DNA from 3 places in the Streptomyces sp. NBC_01506 genome. Region 3 is predicted to be linked to each of the others. Evidence: predicted binding sites of a transcription regulator. Region 3 holds the regulator's gene; each other region holds the start of a gene.
What was found. Region 3 encodes HrcA, which represses chaperone genes, less so after heat shock. Its sites were predicted from a motif close to TTNGCACTCNGNNNNNCNGAGTGCNAA; they were not measured.
Positions count from the first base shown of each region.

Region 1: groL (chaperonin GroEL) is a predicted target of HrcA. The motif match lies at 2,082-2,108, and genes of this name have one in related genera.
Region 2: groES (co-chaperone GroES) is a predicted target of HrcA. The motif match lies at 8,236-8,262, and genes of this name have one in related genera.

Region 1 covers NZ_CP109422.1:5,260,046-5,269,592, reverse strand. Annotated here, with positions in the region: gene OG329_RS23310 (helix-turn-helix domain-containing protein) at 1-184, shown strand, start outside; gene groL (chaperonin GroEL) at 330-1,955, opposite strand; gene OG329_RS23300 (cold-shock protein) at 2,274-2,477, opposite strand; gene OG329_RS23295 (ubiquitin-like small modifier protein 1) at 2,836-3,111, opposite strand; gene thrC (threonine synthase) at 3,167-4,471, opposite strand; SAM riboswitch class I at 4,487-4,614, opposite strand; gene OG329_RS23285 (glucosyl-3-phosphoglycerate synthase) at 4,732-5,673, shown strand; gene OG329_RS23280 (hypothetical protein) at 5,766-5,888, shown strand; gene OG329_RS23275 (trehalose-6-phosphate synthase) at 6,006-7,430, shown strand; gene OG329_RS23270 (SDR family NAD(P)-dependent oxidoreductase) at 7,447-8,877, opposite strand; gene otsB (trehalose-phosphatase) at 9,194-9,547, opposite strand, start outside.
Region 2 covers NZ_CP109422.1:3,478,204-3,487,750, forward strand. Annotated here, with positions in the region: gene OG329_RS14995 (sigma-70 family RNA polymerase sigma factor) at 1-474, opposite strand, end outside; gene OG329_RS15000 (response regulator transcription factor) at 754-1,365, opposite strand; gene OG329_RS15005 (WhiB family transcriptional regulator) at 1,831-2,154, shown strand; gene OG329_RS15010 (LysR family transcriptional regulator) at 2,284-3,183, opposite strand; gene OG329_RS15015 (MOSC domain-containing protein) at 3,278-3,955, shown strand; gene OG329_RS15020 (SDR family NAD(P)-dependent oxidoreductase) at 4,036-4,839, shown strand; gene OG329_RS15025 (hydroxyacid dehydrogenase) at 4,929-5,963, shown strand; gene groL (chaperonin GroEL) at 6,053-7,678, opposite strand; gene groES (co-chaperone GroES) at 7,779-8,087, opposite strand; gene OG329_RS15040 (polysaccharide deacetylase family protein) at 8,346-9,371, opposite strand; gene OG329_RS15045 (class I SAM-dependent methyltransferase) at 9,462-9,547, shown strand, end outside.
Region 3 covers NZ_CP109422.1:6,754,203-6,763,749, forward strand. Annotated here, with positions in the region: gene OG329_RS30335 (SpoIIE family protein phosphatase) at 1-174, shown strand, start outside; gene hemW (radical SAM family heme chaperone HemW) at 205-1,437, shown strand; gene OG329_RS30345 (DUF3097 domain-containing protein) at 1,965-2,783, opposite strand; gene OG329_RS30350 (MBL fold metallo-hydrolase) at 2,808-3,530, opposite strand; gene hrcA (heat-inducible transcriptional repressor HrcA) at 3,696-4,712, shown strand; gene dnaJ (molecular chaperone DnaJ) at 4,713-5,846, shown strand; gene OG329_RS30365 (nitronate monooxygenase) at 5,984-7,057, shown strand; gene OG329_RS30370 (16S rRNA (uracil(1498)-N(3))-methyltransferase) at 7,054-7,794, shown strand; gene OG329_RS30375 (histidine triad nucleotide-binding protein) at 7,881-8,240, shown strand; gene OG329_RS30380 (ribonuclease Z) at 8,252-9,160, shown strand; gene OG329_RS30385 (HEAT repeat domain-containing protein) at 9,387-9,547, opposite strand, start outside.

The DNA.
Region 1 (9,547 bases), 1.5 Mb from region 3:
CCAGGCTCAGGTGGGCGAACGCGCCGGGCTCACCCAGGCGAAGATCTCCCGCATCGAGGGCGCGGACGCCGTACCGACGCTGCCTCTGCTGCGACGCCTGGCGCGGGCGCTCGACGCTTCCTTGAACATCGCCCTGGACGCCGAGCACGAAGAGGTCCGGTTCATCGCCCACCCTGCGGCATGACACCGATCGACCACCCCCAACGCCCGAGGGCGGCACCCCCTCTCGGGAGTACCGCCCTCGGTTCGTCGTACGTCGTGCGTCGTACGTCGTGCGTCGTGCGTCGTTCGTCAATCCGTGCGGGACTGGCGATCAACCCGGAGGTTGATCAGAAGTCCATGTCACCGCCCGGCATGCCGCCCGGAGCGCCGGCGGCGCCGGCCTTCTCCGGCTTGTCGGCGATGACGGCCTCGGTGGTGAGGAACAGCGCCGCGATGGACGCCGCGTTCTGAAGCGCGGAACGCGTGACCTTCGCGGGGTCGATGATGCCCTCGGCGATCATGTCCACGTACTCACCCGTCGCGGCGTTCAGGCCGTGACCGATCTTCAGGTTGCGGACCTTCTCGACGATGACGCCACCCTCAAGACCCGCGTTGACCGCGATCTGCTTGAGCGGGGCCTCCAGCGCGAGCTTGACGGCAGCGGCGCCCGTCGCCTCGTCGCCTTCGAGCTCCAGCTTCTCGAACACCGAGGAAGCCTGGAGCAGAGCCACGCCACCACCGGCGACGATGCCCTCCTCGACGGCGGCCTTGGCGTTGCGCACCGCGTCCTCGATGCGGTGCTTGCGCTCCTTCAGCTCGACCTCGGTCGCGGCGCCGGCCTTGATGACGGCCACGCCGCCGGCCAGCTTCGCCAGGCGCTCCTGAAGCTTCTCGCGGTCGTAGTCCGAGTCCGAGTTCTCGATCTCGGCACGGATCTGGTTCACGCGACCGGCGACCTGCTCGCTGTCACCGGCACCGTCGACGATGGTGGTCTCGTCCTTGGTGATGACGACCTTGCGGGCACGGCCCAGCAGGTCGAGACCGGCGTTCTCCAGCTTGAGGCCGACCTCCTCGGAGATGACCGTGCCGCCCGTGAGGATGGCGATGTCGTTCAGCATCGCCTTGCGGCGGTCACCGAAGCCCGGGGCCTTGACGGCGACGGACTTGAAGGTGCCCTTGATCTTGTTGACGACGAGGGTGGAAAGCGCCTCGCCCTCGACGTCCTCGGCGATGATCAGCAGCGGCTTGCCCGACTGGATGACCTTCTCCAGGAGCGGCAGAACGTCCTTGACGCTGCCGATCTTGGAGTTGACGATCAGGATGTACGGGTCGTCGAGCGACGCCTCCATACGCTCCATGTCGGTGGCGAAGTACGCCGAGATGTAGCCCTTGTCGAAGCGCATGCCCTCGGTGAGCTCAAGCTCGAGCCCGAAGGTCTGCGACTCCTCGACGGTGATGACGCCTTCCTTGCCGACCTTGTCCATCGCCTCGGCGATGAGCTCGCCGATCTGGGTGTCGGCGGCGGAGATGGAGGCCGTCGAAGCGATCTGCTCCTTGGTCTCCACGTCCTTGGCCTGCTCGAGCAGCGCACCGGAGACGGCCTCGATGGCCTTCTCGATACCGCGCTTGAGGGCCATCGGGTTGGCGCCGGCGGCCACGTTGCGCAGGCCCTCGCGGACCAGGGCCTGGGCCAGGACGGTCGCGGTGGTCGTACCGTCACCGGCGACGTCGTCCGTCTTCTTGGCGACTTCCTTGACCAGCTCGGCGCCGATCTTCTCGTACGGGTCCTCGAGCTCGATCTCCTTGGCGATGGAAACACCATCGTTGGTGATCGTGGGGGCGCCCCACTTCTTCTCGAGGACGACGTTTCGGCCCTTGGGGCCAAGGGTGACCTTGACGGCGTCGGCGAGCTGGTTCATCCCGCGCTCGAGACCGCGCCGTGCCTCCTCGTCGAACGCGATGATCTTGGCCATGTGAAGTGGTCCTCCCGGACAGGGGGTGGATTCTCCGGACCGTGCCCGCGCCCGCGACGGACGGCCTGAAAGCCTTGCGGTTCCTTGCCCCACAGGCTCTCGGGCCTCGCTGACCCGGTCCATAAGTTGTCACTCTCACCTACAGAGTGCTAACGCCAATGATTAGCACTCGACCCCCGAGAGTGCAAGCGCCTCCCGGGCCCTCCCGGTCATCCACAGACCCGCGCACGCCTCGCGCGCACGCACGTGGGGCCCGTATCCCCTACCGGGATACGAGCCCCACGTGTGTGAGTGCGTCGTTGGCCGATCGCGCCGGAATCAGACGGCGAGCTTGACCATGTCCGCCTGCGGACCCTTCTGGCCCTGCGAGATCTCGAACTCAACTCGCTGACCTTCTTCAAGGGTGCGGTAGCCGTCCATCTGGATCGCGCTGTAGTGGACGAAAACATCCGCACCACCGTCGACCGCGATGAAGCCGTAGCCCTTCTCCGCGTTGAACCACTTGACGGTGCCCTGAGCCATGCCTAACTCCCCTATTACTGGCCCCTGCGCGGGACCGCACTTCGCGCCGGAACGCGTCGACCGCGGCTGAATGTATCTGCCCAACTGCCCTCTGCAACAGGTCAATCGGACGAGAATTCTGGGCATGGCCGAACACGCAAAGGGGTGAATTGCCGGGCCACCAGGGCAAGTCGGGCCGGGCAAAGCGCAAGGAACCGCGCAAACAGCGTCCGCACTTCGACCGCATCTTGTCGCGAACTCATATGCTCGTGGCACAGGCGGCGGCGGGGCTACCCCAACTCTACCGCCTTCAACCTCATGGAATTGCCCCCTCCGTTTCTCTTGCGGAGGGGGCAACACCGTTCACCGTGCGTGCTGTTCAGCCGCCGGCGACCGCCGGGATGATCGAGATGCCGGCGCCGTCCGGGGTGGCGGTCTCAAGGCCCTGCTCGAAGCGGACGTCGTCGTCGTTGACGTACACGTTGACGAAGCGCCGGAGCTTGCCCTGGTCGTCCAGGACGCGGGCGGCGATGCCCGGGTGGTTCGCCTCCAGGGACTCGATGACCTGGGAGAGGGTCGTACCCTCGGCCGGAACCTCGGCCTTCCCGCCTGTGTACGTACGGAGGATGGTGGGGATACGGACGTTCACGCTCATCGGATTCTGCCTTCCGGGAAGTGGCGGGTGGTGCCGCTGGACGGTGTCAGGAGGCTCAACGCGCGAGGCCCGCGGCGCGGAACGCGTCGAGGCTCGGCGGGATCGTCGCGGTCGCCTGCGACGTCGCGGCCACGGCGTCCAGCGTCTTGAGCCCGTCACCGGTGTTCAGCACGACCGTCGTGAGCGCCGGGTCGAGCAGACCCGACTCGATGAGCTTGCGCGTCACCCCCACGGTCACCCCGCCCGCCGTCTCGGCGAAGATCCCCTCGGTCCGCGCGAGCAGCTTGATCGCGTCGACGACCTGCTCGTCGTTCACGTCCTCGACGGCGCCGCCCGTGCGACGGGCGATGTCCAGCACGTACGGGCCGTCGGCCGGGTTGCCGATCGCCAGCGACTTGGCGATGGTGTTCGGCTTCTGCGGCCGTACGACGTCGTGGCCGGCCTTGAAGGCGGCGGACACCGGCGAACAGCCCTCGGCCTGCGCGCCGAAGATCTTGTACGGCTTGTCCTCGACCAGGCCGAGGGCGATCAGCTCCTTGAGCCCCTTGTCGATCTTCGTGAGCTGCGAGCCGGACGCGACCGGGATGACGAGCTGGTCGGGCAGCGTCCAGCCGAGCTGTTCGCAGATCTCGTACGCGAGGGTCTTCGAGCCCTCGCCGTAGTACGGGCGCAGGTTGACGTTGACGAAGCCCCAGCCCTCGCCCAGCGGGTCGCCGATCAGCTCCGAGCAGAAGCGGTTGACGTCGTCGTAGTTGCCCTCGATGCCGACGAGTTCACCGCCGTAGATCGCGGCCATGACGACCTTGCCCTGCTCCAGGTCGTGCGGGATGAACACGCAGGAGCGGAAGCCGGCGCGGGCCGCTGCGGCGCCCACGGCGCCCGCGAGATTGCCGGTGGAGGAGCAGGAGAGCGTGGTGAAGCCGAAGGCGCGGGCCGCCTCGACGGCGATGGCGACGACACGGTCCTTGAAGGAGTGCGTCGGGTTGCCGGAGTCGTCCTTCACGTACAGGCCGCCGGTGACGCCCAGCTCACGGGCGAGGTTGTCGGCCTTGACGAGCTTGGTGAAGCCGGGGTTGATGTTCGGCTTCGAGGCCACGTCGGCGGGGACGGGCAGCAGCGGGGCGTAGCGCCAGATGTTGTCGGGACCGGCGGCGATGCGCTTCTTCAGCTCGTCGGGGCTGTCGGTCGGCAGGTCGTAGGCCACTTCGAGCGGGCCGAAACAGCTCTGACAGGCGAAGATCGGGCCGAGTTCGAAGCGTTCCCCGCATTCGCGGCACGAGAGGGCGGCGGCGGGTCCGAGATCCACGCGACCCGTGTCGGCGGCGTCGGAAGCGTTGTCGTGAACAGTCTGCACAGCCATGAAGGCGAGGCCCTTTCCTCATCTTCCTCGCGACGCGTCTCGCCGCAAGACGGAATTGGCACCTTCCCCACCGTGACCTCGCGGTCGGCGGGAGGGTTGCCGGGGCTTCAACGGGCCGTTCCCTCTGCCCCTCTGGATGAGCGGTATTCGATTGTCAGCGTGAGGACCCCCGACATGCGACGGTCATCCGCGTTGTTCAAGACTGTAACCGAACCCCTGGACGGTTGAATGCCTCGTCCGATCCGCGAGATGGAGATCACGTGCTGGAAGAGGTGGAGCGCTGGCTGGCCCGGCGGTCCTGGTCCGCGGCGGACCGGCCGCTCGCCGCGCTGGCCGCCGCGAAGCAGGGTACGCAGGTCAGCGTGGTGCTCCCGGCCCTGAACGAGGCCGCGACGGTCGGCCGGATCGTGTCGGTGATCCGCCGCGAACTCATGTCGGGCCCGGCGCCGCTCGTGGACGAACTGGTGGTGATCGACTCGGGTTCGACCGACCGTACGGGGGACGTCGCGGCGGCGGCCGGGGCGCGGGTGGTTCACCGGGACGACATCCTGCCGAGGCTGCCGGCGGTGCCGGGCAAAGGCGAGGTGCTGTGGCGCTCGCTGCTCGTGACGAGCGGCGACATCGTCTGTTTCGTGGACGCGGACCTGAAGGACTTCTCGGCGGATTTCGTCTCGGGGATCGTGGGGCCGCTGCTGACCGAGCCCGACGTGATGTTCGTGAAGGCGATGTACGACCGCCCGCTCGGCGACGAGCCGGGCCAGGGCGGCCGGGTGACGGAGCTGGTGGCGCGTCCGCTGCTGAATCTGCACTGGCCGCTGCTGGCGGGGTTCGTGCAGCCGCTGGGCGGCGAGTACGCGGTACGGCGCTCGCTGCTGGAGCAACTGCCGTTCCCGGTCGGCTACGGGGTGGAGCTGGGGCTGCTGGTGGACGCGCTGCACACGGTGGGGCTGGACGCGCTGGGCCAGGTCGACGTGGGGGTGCGCAGGCACCGGCACCAGGACGGGCAGGCGCTGGGGCGGATGGCGGCGGCGATCTACCGCACGGCGCAGTTGCGGCTGTCGCGGGGGCATCTGGTGCGGCCGGTGCTGACGCAGTTCGAGCGGGGCGAGGGCGGCTTCGAGCCGCGTACGCACGCGGTGGACACCGAGGAGCGGCCGCCGATGCGGGAGATCGCGGAGTACGAGGCGGGGCGGGCGGCGTAGGCGGGCGGCGTAGCTGTCGGACCGGAAGTGCGGCGCGGACGGCCCGCGTGGCACTTCCGGCCCATTCGTACGATTTGCCTATATTGCCTGGTATGGCGATGAACGCGGTGACCCTGACCACGGAACAGATCTGGCTCCTGGGCGGCATCGCCCTCGCCCTCGTCGGCGCCGGGGTGGTGGCGCTGGCGGCGAGCCGGGGCCGGGGGCGTGGCTGATGCCGGGGGGCATGGGTCGTGCCGGGGGGCGTGGGTCGTGCCGGGGGGGCGTGGCTGATCCTCGCCGACCTGAATCCGTACGTTTGAGCGTTTCCGCGACGGGCTAGGTTTCGGCACATGGTCTCCGAGCAAGCCGCCCAAGTCCTTGTCGCGTCCAATCGCGGCCCCGTCTCGTACGTGATCGGCGAAGACGGCGAGCTGACCGCCGGGCGCGGCGGCGGGGGGCTCGTGTCGGGGCTCTCGGCCATCGGGCCCGACACGAACGCAGTATGGGTGTGCGCGGCGCTCGGTGACGGCGACCGCGAGGCGGTCCGGCGCACCGGCGGCCGGCTGGACCCCGGCGACACGGGCGGACAGCGGGTGCGGATGCTCGGCATCGAGCCTGAGGTCTACGCGGACGCGTACAACGGCGTGGCGAACTCCACGCTGTGGTTCATCCACCACCTGCTCTACCAGACCCCGCTGGAGCCGGCCTTCGGTACGGAGTTCCGGGCGCAGTGGGCGTCGTACGAGACATACAACCGCGCCTTCGCCGAGGCCCTGGCCGACGAGGCGGGCGACGGCGCGGCCGTCCTGATCCAGGACTACCACCTGGCGCTGGTTCCCGGCATGCTCCGGGCGCTGCGCCCCGATCTGCGGATCGGTCTCTTCTGGCACACCCCATGGGCGTCGGCCGACTACTACCGGCTCCTGCCCGACGACATCGGGCGCCAGCTCCTGCGCGGCGTCCTCGGCGCCGACCGGGCCGCCTTCCACACCCACCGCTGGGCCGACGCCTTCACCGACTGCTGTACGCAACTGCTGGGCGGCACCGGCAAGACCCGGATCGGTGTGCACGCCCTGGGCGCCGACGCGGACTTCCTGCGCGAGCGCGCGAACCGGCCCGACGTGGACGAGCGGCTGGCCGAGCTGCGCGAGCAGATCGGCTCGTACGAGGGGGCGCCCCGCAAGACGATCGTGCGGGTGGACCGTACGGAGCTGTCGAAGAACATCGTGCGCGGGATGCTGGCCTACCGGCAGTTGCTGACGGACCGTCCGGAGTGGCGCGAGCGGGTCACGCATGTGGCGTTCGCCTATCCCTCCCGGCAGGACCTGGCGGTCTACCGCGACTACACGGCGCGGGTGCAGGAGGTGGCCGACGAGATCAATTCCACGTACGGCACGCCCGGTTGGACGCCTGTGGTGCTGCACGTCAAGGACGACTTCGCGCGCTCACTCGCCTCGTACCGCCTCGCGGACGTGGCTCTGGTCAACCCCATCCGCGACGGCATGAATCTGGTCGCGAAGGAGATCCCGGTCGTCTCGGAGGACGGCTGCGCGCTGGTGCTGTCGCGTGAGGCCGGCGCGTACGAGGAGCTGGGCGAGGACGCGCTGGTGGTGAATCCGTACGACCTGACGGCCACGGCCGCCGCCCTGCACGAGGCGCTGACGATGGACGGTGACGAGCGGGCGGCGCGCACGAAGCGCCTGGCCGCCGCCGCGACGGCACTGCCGCCGCAGCGGTGGTTCCTGGACCAGTTGGAGGCGCTGCGCGCGCTGTGACGACGGCCCCTGGGGCTCACCAGGCGACGGGCCGGTAGTCCTTGAGCAGTACGCCGTGGACGGGGCTGCCCGCCTGCCCCTGCACGATGGGGTGGTAGATCCGCGCCGCGCCGTCCACGATGTCCAGCGGCGGGCGCCATCCGGTGGCGGCGTGCCGCTCCCTGGCGGGCAGCGGTTTCTCGTCGGTGACCCAGCCGGTGTCGACGCTGCACGCGTGGATGCCCCGCTTCGCGAGATCGGCGGCGCTGGTGCGGGTGAGCATGTTGAGGGCGGCCTTGGCCATGTTGGTGTGCGGGTGGCCGCTCGTCTTCTTACGGACGGTGAACCGGCCCTCCACGGCTGACACGTTGAGCAGATACCGCCGGGGCCGGGGTGAGGACTCCAGCAGGGGCAGCAGCCGGTCGGCGAGCAGGAACGGGGCCACCGCGTTGACCAGTTGGACCTCCAGCATCTCGGCCGGGTCGATGTCGCCGAGCCGGGCGGTCCAGGAGTTCTCGGCGGCGGTCTCGGTGAGCAGCCCGGCTTCGTCGACGGCCGGCAGCACGGCGGGGGCGGAGGCGGTCGCGGGGGCGGTCGCGGGCGTCGGGCGTGGTACGAGCCCGGCGGCCCAGGGGCGCGCCTCGACCTCGGTGCTCCCCGCGCCGGGAACGGCGAAGTCGGGGGCCGTCCAGAGCGCGGGCAGCGCCGTGCGCGCCGGCGCGGCCTCGGCGGCCTCGGCGGCGGCCAGGGCGGAGTAGGCGCGCGGCGAACGGCGCAGCGTCTGGGCCGCGTTGTTGATCAGGATGTCCAACGGCCGTGCCTCGGCGAGCAGATGGTCGGTGAAGGCCAGCACCTGACGGGGGTCGCGCAGGTCGAGCGCGGCGACGCGCAGCCGGTCCCACCAGTCGGCGGCGTCGGGGGCCGCCGCGAAGCGCCGTACCGCGTCACGGGGAAAGCGGGTGGTCACGGTGAGGTCGGCGCCGTCGCGCAGCAGCATCAGCGCGAGCTGGTGGCCGATCTTGACGCGCCCGCCGGTCAGCAGCGCGCGGTGGCCGCGCAGGTCGGTACGGGCGCCGCGACGGGTGAGGTTGTCGTGGGCGCAGTCGGGACAGAGCCGGTGGTAGAAGTGGTGGACGCGCCGGTAGTGGTCCTTGCAGACGTAGCAGCGCTGCGGGCGGCCCAACTCGCGGCCCAACTCGCCCACGTCCGCGTCGCCTTGCGCGTCCGGCAGCGCGGCATCCATCGTGCGGTCCGGCGCGCCCATGACCGTGCCGGCCTGGATCTCGGCGTCCGCCACCGCGCGCGATCCCCGGGTGACCGAGCGGCGTTTGCGCCGCCCGTCCCGGAAGAGTCCGCTCGCGGCCCGCTCCAGTCGCTCGCGCCGGGGATCCTCGATCGACAGGTCCCGTGCCTCGTCCAGCAACTCCAGCGTCGCCTGTATCCGCTCGTCCGTCAGACCGTCGCTCATCGCGCCCTCGCCCCCGCCCCCGCTCACACCGAACGACCATGATGCGCGAGCCGCCCGCCCGGTGTCGCCCGCGTTTCCGCGCGACGGCCCCCGCGAATCGCAGCCCGTCCGGCGATTGAGGACCACCCGACCAACGGCCGCAACCAATCCAGCCCGTCCGGCGACTGAGGACCACCCAACCAACGGCCGCAACCAATCCAGCCCGTCCGGCGATTGAGGACCACCCGACCAACGGCCGCAACCAATCCAGCCCGTCCGGCGACTGAGGACGAACCGGCCCACCGGACGGACCCGGTGAACCTCTCCGGTCACGGTTCTAAAGACGCGCCGCCACCGACGCGAGGAAATCGGTCAGTGCTCCCGGGCCCGGTAGCACCAGGTCGGCCTTCTCGGCGAGTTCGGGGACCTCTCCCGTACCGCTGCACAGCAGCAGACCCGGGTGGCCCTTCGCGCGCAGGGCGTTGACCGCCGCGAAGGCCGGGAGGTCGCCCAGGTCGTCGCCGCCGTAGACGACCGTCTCGGCGCCGACCTCGCGGACGTACTCCTCCAGGGCCACGCCCTTGTCCACGCCCGGCGGGCGCAGTTCCAGGACGAGGCGGCCCGGTTCGAGCACCAGGCCGTGGCGGGCCGCCAGGTCGGCGAGGGGGCCGCGCAGGGCGTCGAAGGCGCC
Region 2 (9,547 bases), 3.3 Mb from region 3:
CAGCCCCACGGCGACGCGCAGCACCAGCAGCTCGCGCTGATTGTCCGGGAGGTTGGCCAGGAGCTTCTTCGCCCACTCGGCGTCGCTGCTGAGCAGCGCGCGTTCCTCCGGGCCGAGGGAGTCGTCGGGCCGCTCGGGCATCTCGTCCGAGGGCACCGCCGTCGAGCCCGGGTGCCGCATGGCGGCCCGCTGGAGATCGGCGACCTTGTGCGCGGCGATGGCGAAGACGAAGGCCTCGAACGGCCTGCCGGTGTCCTTGTAGCGCGGCAGTGCCATCAGTACGGCGACGCAGACCTCCTGGGCGAGGTCTTCCACGAAGTGGCGGGCGTCACCGGGCAGTCGGTTCAGCCGGGTGCGGCAGTAGCGCAGCGCGAGAGGGTGTACGTGGGCCAGAAGATCGTGCGTGGCCTGCCCGTCCCCGTCGACGGCACGGTGAACGAGCGCACCGATCACCGTGGTCTCGTCATCGCGCATCGGACCATGGTGCCTCGGTCGCTGCGAATCCGTGGCACCGCGTTCATAGTTGTGCACCGAAGCGTTATGAGCAGGTGCGCCGGAACTCATCTCCTGCGCCCTCCCCTTCCGCTCGCCCGACTCGTCCCCGAGGAACTCCACAACCCAAGGATGCGGCATCGGGCGGGAAACTGTGGCGTACGGGCTCCGACGACCCTCTCCGCCGCCCCGTCCACCGTACGGCGGACGGGGTTCCGCGACTGACCGGACGAGCTGTCCGAAACCCGCTCCGACCTCGCCTTAGCGGACCAGACCCCAGCGGAATCCGAGCGCCACGGCATGCGCGCGGTCCGAGGCACCGAGCTTTTTGAACAGCCGCCGCGCGTGCGTCTTGACGGTGTCCTCCGAGAGGAACAGCTCGCGCCCGATCTCCGCGTTCGACCGGCCGTGGCTCATGCCTTCGAGCACCTGGATCTCACGCGCCGTGAGCGTGGGCGCGGCGCCCATCTCGGCCGACCTGAGCCGGCGCGGGGCGAGCCGCCACGTCGGGTCGGCGAGCGCCTGGGTGACGGTCGCGCGCAGCTCGGCGCGGGACGCGTCCTTGTGGAGATAGCCGCGGGCACCGGCGGCGACCGCGAGCGCGACACCGTCCAGATCCTCGGCGACCGTGAGCATGATGATCCGGGCGCCCGGATCGGCGGACAGCAGCCGGCGGACGGTCTCGACGCCGCCCAGACCGGGCATGCGTACGTCCATCAGAATCAGGTCCGAGCGGTCGGCGCCCCAGCGGCGGAGGACTTCCTCTCCGTTGGCCGCGGTCGTCACGCGCTCGACGCCGGGCACGGTCGCAACCGCGCGGCGCAGCGCCTCTCGGGCAAGCGGGGAGTCGTCGCAGACGAGGACGGATGTCATGGCCGCCCTCCGCAGCAATTGCGCGTCACCTTGAGCCTCCAGGCTGAGTACATGTGGTCACCTGTGCGATTGACGCCATCGGACATGTGCCCGATCGCTTGTTCCTTCAACCGCCTCGACCACTCAACGACGGTCACTCGAAAGAGTTACGGGTCCGGAATCGCCTTCGGCACTCTACGTGAGGAGGCGCACACAGAGCAGAGCCTCGCAGGTCATCGTTCGATCACTCTGAGTTATGCCCCATTTAGCGCCATTTCTTCCCTTTTGCTGGTGTCTGTGGCTAGATTCGCAATGAATCATATTTACATCTACTTACACAGGAGATGTACGGTCGTGAGCACGACGTGGTCAGCGCGTCGGGCTCGTACCCGGCGCCCCAGGGCGCATCTCAGGCCCTGGGCCTGACCTGGAAGACAGGCCCTAGCGGCCCGTATCCGCCTCCACGGATTCAAGGGGACATGAGCAATGGCAGATTTCTCCCGCCTTCCCGGACCGAACGCGGATCTGTGGGACTGGCAGCTCCTGGCAGCCTGTCGCGGCGTCGACAGCTCGCTGTTCTTCCACCCGGAGGGTGAGCGGGGCGCGGCACGCAGCGCTCGCGAAACCTCGGCCAAAGAGGTCTGCATGAGATGCCCGGTGCGCGCGCAGTGCGCGGCCCACGCGATGGCGGTGCGGGAGCCGTACGGGGTGTGGGGCGGGCTGACCGAGGACGAACGCGAGGAGCTGATGGGGCGCGCCCGCACCCGGCTGATCGCGACCTCGGGGGCGAACGGATCGGGCCGCGCCTGATCTGCGACACGCCACCGAAGAAACGTTCCTGCACTTTCCGGCGGAACCTTGGTAGGAGGTCGCCGGGACCTCGGACGTCGACGGAACCTCAGTAGGAGTACGGCCGGAACGGGCCGCGTGGGCGCGGTGTCAGCGCGACGCGGCCCGTTCCAGTTGGTCCAGCGTCGCCGCCACCGCCGGGACCCGCGCCAGATCGGGCAGGGTGAGCGCGACGATCTCGCGCCGTACGGCGGGCTCGACGGTGACCGTACGAGCGCCCTTCGGCAGCACCGACTCCATGGCCAGCTCCGGCAGGAACGCGACCCCGAGCCCGGCCCCGACCAGGCCGATGACCGCCGGATAGTCGTCCGTCGCGAAGTCGATACGCGGGGTGAAGCCCGCCTTCTCGCAGGCGTCCACCAGTTGGCGCCGGCAGCGCGGACAGCCCGCGATCCAGGACTCGTCGGCGAGGTCCCCGATGGAGACGGCGGTGGCACCGGCCAGTCGGTGCCCCTCGGGGAGCAGCCCCACCAGTCGGTCGGTGAGCAGCGGCCGTACGACCAGGTCGTCCCACTCCTCGGCGCCGCCGCCCGTGGAGTCGTAACGGAAGGCCAGCGCCACATCGCAGTCGCCGTCGCGCAGCATCTCGACGGAGCGCGGCGGTTCGGCGTCGACGAGCGAGACGCGGGTGCCGGGGTGGCCGGCGCGCAGGGCGGCCAGCGCGGTGGGGACCAGGGTGGAGCTGCCGCTGGGGAACGAGACCAGCCGCACCCGCCCGGCGCGCAGGCCCGCGATGGCCGCGACCTCCTCCTCGGCGGCCGTGAGCCCCGACAGGATGCCCGTCGCGTGCCGTACGAGCGCTTCGCCGGCCTGGGTGAGCCGCATCTCCCGGCCGGTCCTGATCAGCAGGGTCGTACCGACCGACGCTTCGAGGACCTTCATCTGCTGGCTGACGGCCGGCTGGGTGCACCCCAGATCTCGGGCGGCGGCGGAGAACGAGCCGGTGGCGGCGACGGCGCGCAGGACACGGAGATGACGGGCTTCGATCACCCCTCAAACATAAGGGAAACTTGTAGATATCGAGAAATTCCGGGCGGGACATTTGAGAGGCGCGGGCCCCGAGCGGCGGGTTAGCGTGCCCGTCATGAAGCTTCTGACCGTGAATGTGGGGCGGCCCAAGGTCGCCGAGTACACGGACGCGCCGGGCGGCGCGACCGGCATCGACAAGCGGCCGGTGGACGGCCCGGTCGCGGTGCGTGATCCCGGGCGGAAGGGCACCGGTGCCAGCGGTGTCGCCGGGGACACGGTGTGCGATCTGCGCCATCACGGCGGCAGCGACCAGGCCGTGTATGTGTACGGGCGGGAGGATCTGGACTTCTGGGAGCGGGAGTTGGGGCGTCCGCTGGCCAACGGCGGCTTCGGCGAGAATCTGACCACGTCCGGTCTCGATCTCAACTCGACGTTGATCGGCGAGCGTTGGCGGGTCGGCCCGGATCTGGTGCTGGAGGCGACCAGCGGCCGGATCCCGTGCCGTACGTTCGCGGGCTTCCTCGGTGAGAAGGGCTGGGTCAGACGGTTCACCCGACAGGGCGTCACCGGTGCGTATTTCAGGGTCATCACGCCCGGTGAGATCCGCGCGGGCGACGCGATCGAGATCGTGCACCGGCCCGACCACGACGTGACGGTGGCCCTCGCCTTCCGCGCCGTGACGACCGAGCGCGAGCTGCTGCCGCGGATCCTGGCCGCCTCAGAGGCCCTGCACGAGGAGGAGTTGAGAATCGCGCGGGAGTACGTGGCGAAGTACGGCGCCGAGGGCGAGTAGCGCGCCGACCGCTCACGTAGCCGCTTCCGGTGGTCGGACGGCGGCTCGCGGCAGTCGTGCGACCGTCTAACGTGCCGCTTATGACGACTGCTTTGATTACGGGCGCGACAGCGGGGATCGGCGCCGCCTTCGCCCGGCGGCTCGCGGCGGGTGGTACTTCCCAGTCCGGCGGTGTGGGAAGCGGCCACAACCTGGTGCTGGTCGCCCGCGACACCGAGCGTCTTCGGCGCCAGGCCACCGAACTCCACGACCTGCACGGCATCGAGGCGGAGGTACTGACCGCCGACCTCGCCACGGACAAGGGCATCGAGGCGGTCGAGAAGCGCCTCGGCGACCGTAAACACCCCGTCGATCTGCTGGTCAACAACGCGGGGTTCGGGAACAAGGGCCGGTTCCTCGACGTCACGATGGCCGACGAGCTGACCATGCTCAAGGTGCACTGCGAGGCGGTGCTGCGGCTGACGTCGGCGGCGGTGACCGGGATGAAGGAGCGCGGGCGCGGCGGTGTGGTGAACGTGTCGTCGGTGGCCGCGTTCGTACCGCGCGGGACGTACGGCGCCTCCAAGGCGTGGGTCGTGCAGTTCACCCAGGGCGTTTCGCGCGATCTGGCGGGCACCGGCGTACGGCTGATGGCGCTCTGCCCCGGCTTCACCCGCACCGAGTTCCACGACCGGGCCGGGATGGGGACGCAGAACATCCCCAACTGGATGTGGCTGGACGCCGACAAGCTGGTGACGGCCGCGCTGGCCGACCTGGCGCGCGGCAAGGTCGTGTCGGTGCCCGATCCGCGCTACAAGGCGCTGATGAGCGCGGTGAAGCTCGCCCCGCGCGGGCTGCTCGGCGGGATCACGTCGAAGACCGGGCGCAAGTACGGCCCCCAGTAGCCATAGCCGTAGCCGGGAGGGCGGTCGGTGGCGTCCAATGGCCTCACCCGTGACATATGACAGGACCCACGAGGAGACCGACTTCCACCATGCACGACGCCACTGACAATCGGCCGTCCGCGCTGCTCTCCATGAGTCCGGACATCGCGGAACGGCTGTTCACCCCCGCTCGTCTCGCCCGGCTGACCGGCCTCGTACGCACCGATCCGCGGCTCGTCGCCCACACCCTGACCGGCCCCGGTCTCGACCCCGCCGTCGCCGCCGCGCTCGCGGACGCCGAGCTGCTGATCACCTGCTGGGGCGCGCCCCCGCTCACCGCGGAGGTGCTGGCCGCCGCGCCCCGGCTGCGCGCCGTCGTGCACGCCGCCGGGAGCGTCAAGCACCACATCACGGACGCCTGTTGGGAGCGGGGCATCACGGTCGCGTCGGCGGCGGGGGCCAACGCCCTTCCCGTCGCGGAGTACACGCTGGCCGCGATCCTCTTCGCGGGCAAGCGGGTCCTCGGCTCGGCGCACCGCTACCGGGAGGTGCGCGGCCCGCACGACTGGCACCAGGAGCTGGGCGGCGCGGGCAACTACCGCCGTACGGTCGGCATCGTCGGCGCGTCCCGGATCGGCCGGCGGGTGATCGAGCTGCTGCGGCCCTTCGACCTCGACGTGCTGCTGTACGACCCGTACGTGTCCGCCGCCGACGCCGCGGGGCTCGGTGTGGGAGTCGTACCGCTGATTGAGCTGTGCGCGCGTGCCCAGGTGGTGTCCGTCCACGCGCCGCAGGTCCCCGCCACCCGCCGTATGATCGGCGCCGCCCAGCTCGCGGCGATGCCGGACGGGGCGACGCTGATCAACACCGCGCGCGGCTCGCTGATCGACGAGGACGCGCTGCTGCCGCATCTGGTCTCCGGCCGGCTGAACGCGGTGCTCGACGTGACGGATCCCGAACCGCCGCCGCCCGCCTCGCCGTTGTACGACCTGCCGAACGTGCTGCTGACCCCGCATGTCGCGGGCTCGCTGGGCGGTGAGATCCACCGGATGACGGATCACGCGCTGGACGAGGTGGAGCGGTACGTGAAGGGGCTGCCGTTCGAGGATCCCGTACACCCGTCGTCGCTGGGGCACTCGGCGTAGGCACGCGAGTACCCGTGACGCGCCGAGGCCCGGCTCCCCCGAAGGGGCGCCGGGCCTCGGACGCGTCGAACGTGCCCTGCCGGTGAAGGTCAGTGGCTGTGGCCGTGACCGCCCTGACCGGCGTCGCCCTCGTCCTCGGCCGGCTTCTCGACGACCAGGGTCTCGGTCGTCAGGAGCAGCGCGGCGATGGAAGCGGCGTTCTCCAGCGCGGAGCGGGTGACCTTGACCGGGTCGATGACGCCGGCCTTCACCAGGTCGACGTACTCGCCGGTCGAGGCGTTGAAGCCGTGACCCTTGTCGAGCTCGGCGACCTTCGCGGTGATGACGTAGCCCTCAAGACCGGCGTTCTCGGCGATCCAGCGCAGCGGCTCGACCACGGCGCGGCGGACGACCGCGACACCGGTGGCCTCGTCGCCCGTCTTGCCCAGGCCGTCCTCCAGCACCTTGGCGGCGTGCACCAGGGCGGAGCCACCACCGGAGACGATGCCCTCCTCGACCGCGGCGCGGGTCGCGGAGATGGCGTCCTCCAGACGGTGCTTCTTCTCCTTCAGCTCCACCTCGGTGGCGGCGCCGACCTTGATCACGCACACGCCGCCGGCCAGCTTCGCGAGGCGCTCCTGGAGCTTCTCGCGGTCCCAGTCGGAGTCCGTGGACTCGATCTCGGCCTTGATCTGGTTGACGCGGCCCGTGACCTCGGCGCTGTCGCCGCCGCCGTCGACGATCGTCGTGTCGTCCTTGGAGACGGTGACGCGGCGGGCGGAGCCCAGTACGTCGAGACCGGCCTGGTCGAGCTTGAGGCCGACCTCCTCGGCGATGACGGTCGCGCCCGTGAGGGTGGCGATGTCGCCGAGCATGGCCTTGCGGCGGTCACCGAAGCCGGGGGCCTTCACCGCGACGGCGTTGAACGTGCCGCGGATCTTGTTGACGACGAGGGTGGACAGCGCCTCGCCCTCGACGTCCTCGGCGATGATCAGCAGCGGCCGGGAGCCGCCCGCCTGGATGACCTTCTCCAGCAGCGGGAGCAGGTCCTGGATGGAGCCGATCTTGCCCTGGTTGATCAGGATGTACGGGTCGTCGAGGACGGCCTCCATACGCTCCTGGTCGGTGACCATGTACGGCGAGAGGTAGCCCTTGTCGAAGGCCATGCCCTCGGTGAACTCCAGCTCCAGGCCGAAGGTGTTGGACTCCTCGACGGTGATGACACCGTCCTTGCCGACCTTGTCCATCGCCTCGGCGATCAGCTCGCCGACCTGCGAGTCCTGGGCGGAGAGCCCGGCGACGGCGGCGATGTCGGACTTGTCGTCGATCGGGCGGGCCGTGGCCAGCAGCTCCTTGGAGACGGCGGCGACGGCGGCGTCGATGCCCTTCTTCAAGGAGGCCGGGGAGGCGCCGGCGGCGACGTTGCGCAGGCCCTCGCGGACCAGCGCCTGGGCCAGCACGGTGGCGGTGGTGGTGCCGTCACCCGCGATGTCGTTGGTCTTGGTCGCCACCTCCTTCACGAGCTGGGCGCCAAGGTTCTCGTACGGGTCGTCGAGCTCGACCTCGCGGGCGATCGTGACACCGTCGTTGGTGATGGTGGGGGCGCCGAACTTCTTGTCGATGACGACGTTGCGGCCCTTGGGGCCGATCGTCACCTTCACCGTGTCGGCAAGCTTGTTGACGCCGCGCTCAAGGGCGCGACGGGCGTCCTCGTCGAACTTCAGGATCTTCGCCATGGGAGCTTTCTCTTGTCCTCTCGAACGAACAACGAACTACGCCCCGGACCGCCCGGCGATGCGGGGGCCAGGGGCGCAGTTCACAGCGGACTGTGGGGATTTACTTCTCGATGATCGCGAGCACGTCGCGGGCCGAGAGGACGAGGTATTCCTCGCCGCTGTACTTCACCTCAGTGCCGCCGTACTTGCTGTACAGAACGACGTCGCCGACGGAAACGTCGAGCGGAAGCCGCTCGCCGTTCTCGAAGCGACCCGGACCGACGGCCAGGACGACGCCCTCCTGGGGCTTCTCCTTGGCAGTGTCCGGAATGACCAGGCCAGAGGCCGTGGTCTGCTCTGCGTCGAGCGGCTGGACCACAATGCGGTCCTCGAGCGGCTTGATGGCAACCTTGGAGCTGGCGGTCGTCACGATCCGACCTCCCCCTTCGGAGATCTCACGGGGTTAACTGTCTGGGTGGCGTGACCGGGGTCGATCCGTCGTCGCGGGTGCCGGACCTGTCCTGTCACGCATTGGCACTCTCCAGTGGGGAGTGCCAGGACTGACACTATGACCGCGATTAGCACTCGGTCAAGCTGAGTGCCAGTCGAGCCCGTGACGGAACGACCGGAGACGACCGGAAACGACCGGACAGAGGACCTGAACAGAGGACCGGACAGGGCGCATTGCCTAGACGTAGTCCTCCAGCTTCGCCACCGCGTAACCCTTGTCCGTGATCGTCTTCATGACGTGCCGGACCATGTCGGGCATCGAGCCCTTCCAGTCCTCCTTCCCGCGGAAATGCGTGAGGACGATGTCGCCGGGGTGCAGGTCCCGGTCCCACTCGCGCCACTCCATGTGGTCGGGGAACGCCTCGGAGGACCACAGCGGCACCGCCTTGACGCCGCAGGACTTGGCCGCGCGGAGGGTGCCGGCGTTGTAGTTGCCGTACGGCGGGCGGAACAGCTCGGGCCGCTTGCCGTACCGCTTCTCGATCTTGTCCTGCTGGCCGCAGATCTCCCGCTTCTGCTCCTCGTAGGAGAGTCCGGGGAGGTAGGGGTGGTTGAGGGTGTGGTTGTGCAGGGAGACGCCTTGGGTCTGCATCTTCTTGAAGTAGGCGTAGTCGTCGTTGATGACGTAGTCGCTGAGGAACGCGCTGTACGGGATCTTCAACTCGGTCATCATGCGCAGCAGTTCGGGATCCTTCTCCGCGCCGTCGTCGATCGTCAGGAAGACGACCTTCTCCTTGGTGGGGACGTTGGTGAAGACGGGCGGGAGGGTCGCGCCGTCCGTGACCTCGAAGCCTTTGCGGGTGGTGATCCTGGGCTTCACGGCGGGCGGCGCGGGCGCGGCGAGCGGGGTCTTGGCGAGCTTCCACTTCTTGGCGGCCACGGCGCGCAGCGCCTGGGCCCGGACGACAGCGGCGGCGTCGGCGTCGGCGTCGGCCTTCTTCCCGGTGTCGGTCCCGGGGCCAGGGCCCGCCCGGCCGGGCTTCACGGAGGCGGACTCGACCGGTCCGCCGCCACCGCCACCGCCGTCCCCGCTGCGACCAGCGCCGCCACTGCCACCGCCGCCGTGGTCGCCGGACTCCGCCGCGCAGGCGGAACCGAGCGCGGCGATCAGGAGGGCGGCGGCGACCGCGCGGGTACGTCCGCCGCCCGGGTGCCTTCTCCGGTACTTTGTGAGCTTTTCTTCGTTTTGTCGTACTAGTTGCATGGCGCCGCATCCTGTCAGCGCCCCGTCCACGCACCCGGCCGACACCGCCGGGGAGCGTCGACGGTCCCCCGGCTGGCCCACAATGGCCCGGTGACCGACCGCACCCCCTCCCCGCAGTCCCCGCTGGCCCCGCTGCTCTCAGACGAGGGCCAGGCCCTGCTCGCCGCCCTCCGCGA
Region 3 (9,547 bases):
CGCCGCTCCGGGCGGCTGCTCCTGGACGACGACGACGGCCTCACCGCGATCCTGGCGGGCTGCACGGGACTGAGCGCGCAGGGCGTCGCCGAGCGGATCAGACGCGCCGTGCACGACTTCGACCCGAGCCCGCCCTCGGACGACCTGGCGATGCTGGTGCTGCGCGCGGTGTAGCTACCCGCGGGGGTGCGGGACACTGGGGGCATGCCTTCCGCCCTGCCCGACGGTGACCCCATGCCCGAGTCCGGCGCGCTTCCCCCGCACGCCCTGAAGGGCGCGGCGGACCGCCCGCTCGGTTTCTATCTGCACGTGCCGTACTGCGCGACGCGCTGCGGCTACTGCGACTTCAACACCTACACGGCGACCGAGCTGCGCGGCTCGGGCGGCGTGCTGGCCTCCCGCGACAACTACGCCGACACCCTCACCGACGAGATCCGGCTCGCCCGCAAGGTCCTGGGCGACGACTCCAGGCCCGTCCGGACGGTCTTCGTCGGCGGCGGTACGCCCACGCTGCTGGCCGCCGCCGACCTCGTACGGATGCTGGGCGCCGTACGCGAGGAGTTCGGCCTCGCGGACGACGCCGAGATCACCACCGAGGCCAATCCGGAGTCCGTCGACCCGGCGTACCTCGCGGAGCTGCGCGAGGGCGGCTTCAACCGGATCTCCTTCGGTATGCAGAGCGCGAGGCAGCACGTGCTGAAGGTGCTCGACCGCACGCATACCCCGGGGCGGCCCGAGGCGTGTGTCGCGGAGGCCCGTGCGGCCGGGTTCGACCATGTGAACCTCGACCTGATCTACGGCACCCCCGGCGAGAGCGACGACGACTGGCGCGCGTCGCTGGCGGCGGCCGTGGGGGCGGGGCCGGACCATGTCTCGGCGTACGCGCTGATCGTGGAGGAGGGCACGGGGCTCGCCCGGCGCATCCGGCGCGGCGAGGTCCCCATGACCGACGACGACGAGCACGCCGACCGCTACCTGATCGCGGACGAGACGCTGGCCGCGGCCGGGTTCTCCTGGTACGAGGTCTCCAACTGGGCCACCACGCCGGCCGGTCGGTGCCTCCACAACGAGCTGTACTGGCGCGGCGCGGACTGGTGGGGCGCGGGGCCGGGGGCGCACAGCCATGTCGGCGGGGTGCGCTGGTGGAACGTCAAGCACCCGGGGGCGTACGCGGCGGCGCTCGCGTCGGGGCGGTCGCCGGGCGCGGGCCGTGAACTCCTCACGGCGGAGGACCGGCGCGTGGAGCGGATCCTGCTGGAACTGCGGCTGTCGGACGGCGTGGAGCTGTCCCTGCTGCGGCCTGCGGGGCTCGCGGCGGCGGGCCGGGCGCTGGCGGACGGGCTGCTGTCGGAGGGCCCGTACGGGGAGGGCCGGGCGGTGCTGACGTTGCGGGGGCGGTTGCTGGCGGATGCGGTGGTGCGGGGGCTGGTGGACTGAGGGTCTGCGGCCTGCGGGCCGGGTTCGTCCTCGAGCGCCGGACGGGCTGGGTGGTTGCCGGTTTTGTTTGCCGCCTGCGGGCCGGTGGTCGTTGTCCTCAAGCGCCGGACGGGCTTGGTGGTTGCGGTGGTGGCCGGGTGCCGCTCCGGGGTCATGCCCGGACGGCATGATTTACGGCGCCCAGCGGTGTTGGTGTGGTGCTGGTCCGGGTTGCGCCACAAATCACGCTTTAGTGTCCGGACACGACCCCTGCGCGTCCCCCTTCCCCGCGCGGGAGGTGGGGTTTGCCTGAACTGCGGGCCGGGGCGGCGTGGAGGGGTGTGGGGTCGGAGGGTGGGTGTGTTCGGACACTCAGGCTGATTTGTGTCGCGTGGACATGCCGGTCCCGTCGGGACCAATGAGCCTTGCACGCGGCGTAAATCATGCCGTCCGGACATACCCACCCGGAGGGCCCGCACCCCGCCCCGGCAACGAGACCGCAACCACCAAGCCCGTCCGGCGCTTGAGGACGAAACCGGCCCGCAGGGTCAACGTGACTCCGTCACGAAGTCGATCAGCTCCTCCACCCGCCCCAGCAGCGCCGGCTCCAGGTCTCGGTAGGAGCGGACCGAGCCCAGGATCCGCTGCCACGCCGCACCGGTGTTTTCCGGCCAGCCCAGTTCGCGGCACACGCCCGTCTTCCAGTCCTGGCCGCGCGGGATCGTCGGCCAGGCCCCGATGCCCACCGACGACGGCTTCACCGCCTCCCAGACGTCGACGTACGGGTGGCCCACGATCAGCACGTCGTCCCCGGTGACCTCTGCGGCGAGGCGGGACTCCTTCGAGCCGGGCACCAGATGGTCGACCAGCACCCCGAGCCGCGCGTCCGCCGCCGGGCCGAACTCCGCGACGATCGCCGGGAGATCGTCGATGCCCTCCAGGTACTCCACGACCACGCCCTCGATCCGCAGGTCGTCGCCCCACACCCGCTCGACCAGTTCCGCGTCGTGCCGCCCCTCCACGTAGATGCGCCCCGCACGGGCCACCCGTGCCCGCGCGCCCGGGACGGCGACCGAGCCGGAGGCCGTACGGGTGGGACGCGAGGGGCCGCCGGTGGTCGGCCGGACCAGGGTGACGATCCGGCCTTCGAGCATGAACCCCCGCTCCACCAGCGGGAACACCCGGTGTTTGCCGAAGCGGTCCTCCAGGGTGACCGTCGGGCCCTCGGCGGTCTTCTCGCAGCGGATCACCGCGCCGCAGAAGCCCGTCGACACCTCCTCGACCACCAGATCGGGTTCGGCGGGCACCTCGGGCACCGGCTTCGAACGCTTCCAGGGCGGGGTCAGATCGGGGCTGTAACTGCGCATCCGCAGACGATAACGGGGCCGCGCTCACCCCGTGCCGAAACGCGCGGCCAGCGCGCCACGCTGGGCCCGTACGAACGCCGCGTCGACGGTGGCGCCGTGGCCGGGAACGTACACCGCGTCCTCGCCGCCCAGCGCCAGCAGCCGGTCCAGCGCGGCCGGCCAGCGCGCCGGGATCGCGTCGGACCCGGCCTGCGGCTCGCCCGACTCCTCGACCAGGTCGCCGCAGAAGACGACCTCCCGGTCGCCGGGGACGAGCAGCGCCAGATCGTGCCCGGTGTGCCCGGGGCCGACATTGGCGAGAAGTACCTGTCGTCCGCCGAGATCGAGCGTCCACTCGCCGGACACCGGGTGCCCCGGCACGACCAGCACGTCCACCGCGGAGGCGGCTTCGGCGGCGGACACCCCGTGCCGTACGGCCGACGCGCGCAGGCTCTCGCGGTCGCGGAGCAGCAGCTCCGCCAGGCCGACCGCGCCGTACACCCGCGCACCCGAGAAGGCCGCCGTCCCCAGGACATGGTCGAAGTGGGGATGGCTGAGCACGATGTGCGTGACGCGCCGGCCGCCGCACAGCGCCTGTACCTGCGCGCGGATTCGCGCGCCCTCACGGAGCGTGGAGCCCGTGTCGTACAGAAGGACCGCGTCCTCGCCCACGACCAGACCGACCGTCGCATCCCAGCCAGGCAGTCTCCGTCTGCCGACCCCCGGGGCGATCCGTTCCCAGTCGTGCTCTTCCCAACGGACGTTCATACGGCGACGCTATCGGTGGGAGCGGCGGTGCCGCGCGCGGTAGCGTGACCGGTCGGCCTTGCTAGGGGCGTACCTCACGGCCGTACACTGGCACGGGGAATGCTGGCACTCCTACGCATCGAGTGCCAAGCCGGATCCGAGGAACCAGAGCTGGAGGTGTGCGCGATGCTGAGCGAACGCAGGCTTGAGGTGCTGCGCGCCATCGTCCAGGACTATGTCGGCACCGAGGAGCCCGTCGGCTCCAAGGCGCTGACCGAGCGGCACAAGCTCGGTGTCTCCCCGGCCACTGTCCGTAACGACATGGCCGTCCTGGAGGACGAGGGCTTCATCGCCCAGCCCCACACCAGTGCGGGGCGTATTCCGACGGACAAGGGCTACCGGCTTTTCGTCGACCGGCTGGCGGGCGTCAAGCCCCTGTCGGCGCCGGAGCGCAGGGCCATCCAGAACTTCCTCGACAGCGCCGTCGACCTGGACGACGTGGTGGGCCGTACGGTACGGCTGCTCGCGCAGTTGACCCGGCAGGTCGCGGTCGTGCAGTACCCCTCGCTGACCCGTTCGACGGTGCGGCATGTGGAACTGCTCTCGCTGGCCCCCGCGCGGCTGATGCTGGTGCTGATCACCGACACCGGCCGGGTCGAGCAGCGCATGATCGACTGTCCCGTGCCGTTCGGCGACACGTCGCTGGCGGACCTGCGGGCCCGGCTCAACGCCAGGGTCGTCGGCCGCCGGTTCTCCGATGTGCCGCTGCTGGTGCAGGAGTTGCCCGACTCCTTCGACCAGGAGGACCGGGGGACGGTGGCCACGGTCCTCGCGACGCTGCTGGAGACGCTGGTCGAGGAGACCGAGGAGCGTCTGGTGATCGGCGGCACCGCCAATCTGACGCGCTTCGGACACGACTTCCCCCTGATGATCCGGCCGGTGCTGGAGGCGCTTGAGGAGCAGGTCGTGCTCCTTCGGCTGCTCGGCGAGGCCGAGGACTCGGGCATGACCGTACGAATCGGGCATGAGAACGCCCATGAGGGCCTCAACTCCACGTCCGTGGTCGCGGTCGGCTACGGTTCGGGCGACGAGGCAGTCGCCAAACTCGGCGTGGTCGGACCGACCCGCATGGACTACCCCGGAACGATGGGAGCGGTACGCGCAGTGGCACGTTACGTCGGACAGATCCTGGCGGAGTCGTAAGTGGCCACGGACTACTACGCCGTACTCGGCGTACGCCGCGACGCATCACAGGACGAGATCAAGAAGGCATTCCGCAGACTCGCCCGCGAGCTGCACCCGGATGTCAATCCCGATCCCAAGACGCAGGAGCGCTTCAAGGAGATCAACGCCGCGTACGAGGTGTTGTCGGACCCGCAGAAGAAGCAGGTCTACGACCTCGGCGGGGACCCGCTCTCACAGGCGGGCGGTGGCGCGGGCGGCTTCGGGGCCGGTGGCTTCGGCAACTTCTCCGACATCATGGACGCGTTCTTCGGGACGTCGCAGCAGCGTGGGCCGAGGTCGCGGACGCGGCGCGGCCAGGACGCGATGATCCGGCTGGAGATCGACCTCAACGAGGCGGCTTTCGGCACCACGAAGGACATCCAGGTCGACACGGCGGTCGTCTGTACGACCTGTTCGGGCGAGGGCGCCGCACCCGGCACCTCCGCGCAGACCTGCGACATGTGCCGCGGTCGCGGTGAGGTCTCGCAGGTCACGCGGTCCTTCCTGGGCCAGGTCATGACATCGCGGCCGTGCCCGCAGTGCCAGGGTTTCGGTACGGTCGTGCCGACCCCCTGCCCCGAGTGCGCCGGTGACGGCCGTATCCGCTCGCGCCGCACGCTCACGGTCAAGATCCCGGCGGGCGTCGACAACGGCACCCGTATCCAGCTCTCCGGAGAGGGCGAGGTCGGGCCCGGCGGCGGTCCGGCGGGCGACCTGTACGTCGAGATCCACGAACTGCCGCACGCGGTGTTCCAGCGGCGCGGCGACGATCTGCACTGCACGGTGACCATCCCGATGACGGCGGCCTCGCTGGGCACGCAGTGCCCGCTGGAGACGCTGGACGGGGTCGAGGACATCGACGTGCGTCCGGGCACCCAGTCGGGCCAGTCGATCCCGCTCCACGGCCGGGGCATCACGCATCTGCGCGGTGGCGGCCGGGGCGATCTGATCGTCCACGTCGAGGTCATGACCCCGTCGAAACTCGACCCGGAGCAGGAGCGGTTGCTGCGAGAGCTGGCGAAGCTCAGGGGCGAGGAACGGCCCACCGGCCAGTTTCAACCGGGTCAACAGGGGCTTTTCTCACGGCTGAAGGACGCGTTCAACGGCCGCTGAGCCGTTCGATCGCCGGACGGGCCGCATATGCGGCCCGTCCGGCGATTCGAGGACATGCCCGGCCTCGCGGGCCGCGTGGCTTGTGAACGATCGCGGTCGCGTTCGGCACCCCCGGAGGGACATGGCACCATGCGTGCATGTCCTCCGTGTTGACCGACATCTGCCGGTATCCGATCGTGCAGGCTCCCATGGCCGGCGGCGCGTCCTGCCCGCAGTTGGTCGCGGCCGTCGGTGACGCAGGGGGGCTCGGCTTCCTCGCCGCCGGGTACAAGACCGCCGACGGGATGTACGAGGAGGTCAAACAGCTCCGGGGGCTCAGCTCCGGCGCCTTCGGGATCAACCTGTTCATGCCGCAGCCGCACCACGACGACCACGCGGCCGTGGAGGTCTACCGCGATCAGCTCGCCGGGGAGGCGACCTGGTACGAGACCCCGCTCGGCGATCCCGAGGCGGGCCGCGACGACGGGTACGAGGCCAAGCTCGCGATACTGCTCGACGATCCCGTCCCGGTCGTCTCGTTCACCTTCGGCTGTCCCACCCCCACCACCCTCGACGCCTTCACCCGCGTCGGCACCCTCACCGTCGTCACCGTGACCACGCCCGAGGAGGCCCAGACCGCCGAGTGGTCGGGCGCCGACGTCGTCTGCGTCCAGGGCGTCGAGGCCGGCGGCCACCGGGGCACCCACCGCGACGACCCCGCCACCGACGGCGCGGGCATCGGGCTGCTGTCGCTCGTCACCCAAGTACGCGACTGCGTAAGGCTGCCGATCATCGCGACCGGCGGGCTCATGCGCGGCGGCCAGATCGCCGCAGTACTGGCCGCGGGAGCCGACGCCGCACAATTCGGCACCGCGTTCCTCGTCTGCCCGGAGTCCGGCGCCCACGCCCTGCACAAGCACGCCATGACCAACCCGCTGTTCACCCGCACCGAACTCACCCGCGCCTTCACCGGGCGGCCCGCGCGCGGTCTCGTCAACCGCTTCATGCGCGAACACGGCCCCTACGCCCCGCCCGCCTACCCCGAGTTGCACCACCTCACCGCCGGGCTGCGCAAATCCGCCGCCAAGGTCGGCGACCCCCAGGGCATGGCCCTGTGGGCCGGCCAGGGCCACCGGATGGCCCGCGATCTGCCCGCCGGACAGCTCGTCGACGTCCTCGTCGGCGAACTCGAAGCCGCCCGCGCCTCGTTGACCCTGGGAAACAGCTCATGACCGCACCCGTCTTCGTCGTCGACGCCACTGCCGGTCTGCGGCCCGGCCTCGTCACGCTCGACGGCCCCGAGGGCCGCCACGCCGTCTCCGTAAGGAGGTTGCGCGTGGGGGAGGAGGTCGTCCTGACGGACGGCGCCGGCACCGGCGCCCACGGGACGGTCGCCGCCGTCCACGGCAAGGACCGGCTGGACGTGGAGATCACCGGCGTACGTACGGAGGACGAGCCCGCACCGCGTATCACCGTCGTCCAGGCGCTGCCCAAGGGCGACCGCGGCGAACTGTCCGTCGAGACGATGACCGAGACCGGAGTCGACGCGATCGTGCCCTGGCAGGCCGCGCGCTGCATCACCCAGTGGAGAGGCGAGCGGGGCGCCAAGGCGCTGGCCAAATGGCGCGCCACGGCCCGCGAGGCGGGCAAGCAGTCCCGCAGGCTGCGCTTCCCCGATGTGGCGGAGGCGATGACCTCCAAAGAGGTCGCGGCGCTGCTGGCGGTCGCCGACTTCGCCGCCGTCCTGCACGAGGAGGGCAGTCAACCCCTGGCCACCGCCGAACTCCCCCGCGAGGGGCGCATCGTGCTCGTCGTCGGACCCGAGGGCGGCGTCTCCCCGGACGAGCTGGCGCTGTTCGCGGACGCCGGGGCCGGCGCGTACCGGCTCGGGCGCACCGTACTGCGCACGTCCACCGCCGGCACGGCCGCCTGCGCGCTGCTCCTGAGCCGCACCGGCCGCTGGTCCTGACCGCCGGGCGACAGCGGGCCGATAGCATGCCGGGGTACGGAAGTGACCAGGCGCGACCGGCCGACCGACGCGAGGAGACGCGGACCATGGCGGGAGAACCACAGGCCGACTGCCTGTTCTGCAAGATCGTCGCCGGGGAGGTGCCCGCCACCGTCGTACGCGAGACGGACACCACCGTGGCCTTCCGGGACATCAACCCGCAGGCGCCCACCCATGTGCTGGTGATCCCCAAGGTGCACTACCCGGACGCGGCGGCGCTCGCCGCCGCCGAGCCGCAGATCGCCGCCGACATCCTGCGCGAGTCCGCCGAGGTCGCCGCCGAGGACAAGACCGCCGGCAGCGGCTACCGGGTCGTCTTCAACACCGGCAGCGGCGCGGGCCAGACGGTCTTCCACGCGCACGCCCACGTCCTGGGCGGACGCGGCCTCAACTGGCCCCCCGGGTAGGCGCCGACACCGTGTCCGTACGAGAACTCGTCGTCCTGGGAACCGCCAGCCAGGTCCCCACCCGGCACCGCAACCACAACGGCTATCTGCTGCGCTGGGACGGCGAGGGCATCCTCTTCGACCCCGGCGACGGCACCCAGCGCCAGATGGCGCGGGCCTCGGTCGCCGCGTACGACATCAACCGGATCTGCGTGACGCATTTCCACGGCGACCACTCGCTCGGCCTCGCCGGGGTCATCCAGCGCATCAACCTGGACCGCGTCCCGCACGAGATCACCGCACACTACCCGGCGAGCGGACACGTCTTCTTCAGGAGGCTGCGGTACGCGACGGCGTACCGCGAGACGGTCGGCATCACCGAGGCGCCCGTCGACGCCGACGGCGTACTCGCCCGCACCGACTCCTACACCCTGCGGGCGCACAAGCTCTCACACCCCGTCGAGTCCTACGGCTACCGGATCACCGAGCCGGACGGGCGCAGGATGCTTCCCGAGCGCCTCGCCGCGCACGGCATCGAGGGGCCCGACGTGGCGCGCCTCCAGCGGGAGGGCGAACTGCGCGGGGTGACGCTCGCCGACGTGAGCGAGGAGCGCAGGGGCCAGAGCTTCGCGTTCGTCATGGACACCCGGCTCTGCGACGGGGTGCACGCGCTGGCGGACGGCTGCGACATGCTCGTCATCGAGTCCACCTTCCTCGACGAGGACGCCCAACTGGCCGCCGATCACGGGCATCTGACGGCGGGCCAGGCGGGGGCGGTGGCTCGGGAGGCCGGCGTACGGCACCTCGTACTGACGCACTTCTCGCAGCGTTACGGCGACCCGGATCAGTTCGAGCGGCAGGCCAGGGCGGCCGGTTACGACGGCGAACTGACCGTCGCCGCCGACCTCGTGCGCGTCCCGCTGCCCAAGCGCTCCGGCTGACCTGCCGGGGCGTGTCCGCGAAGTAGCGCCGTCCGCCCGAAGGGTGGGGCCCGCGCCCGCCGCAGAACGGCTGATGTCTCGCTGGTGCGGTGCGGTGCTTCGCAAGGCGCAAGGATCGGTGTCGTGGACGGCCCGGCCGTAGGCGGCCGACTCCGGCAACGCAGGGGGTACCTCCCGTGCCCCCCTCGGGGGCTACTGGAGGTGCCGTCCAGGCGTCGTGGGCCGGTCAGGGCCGGGCGGTTGCCGGGCTCCACGCGTCGAGCACCTCGGCCGCCGCGTCGCGGGTACGGCGCGAGGCGTCGGCCGTGAGCGCGGTCAGCGACTCGATCGCCCCGTCCGCGCCCGCCGGCGGGCCGCCGTACTCCCGCACGTACCTGCCCAGGCCGT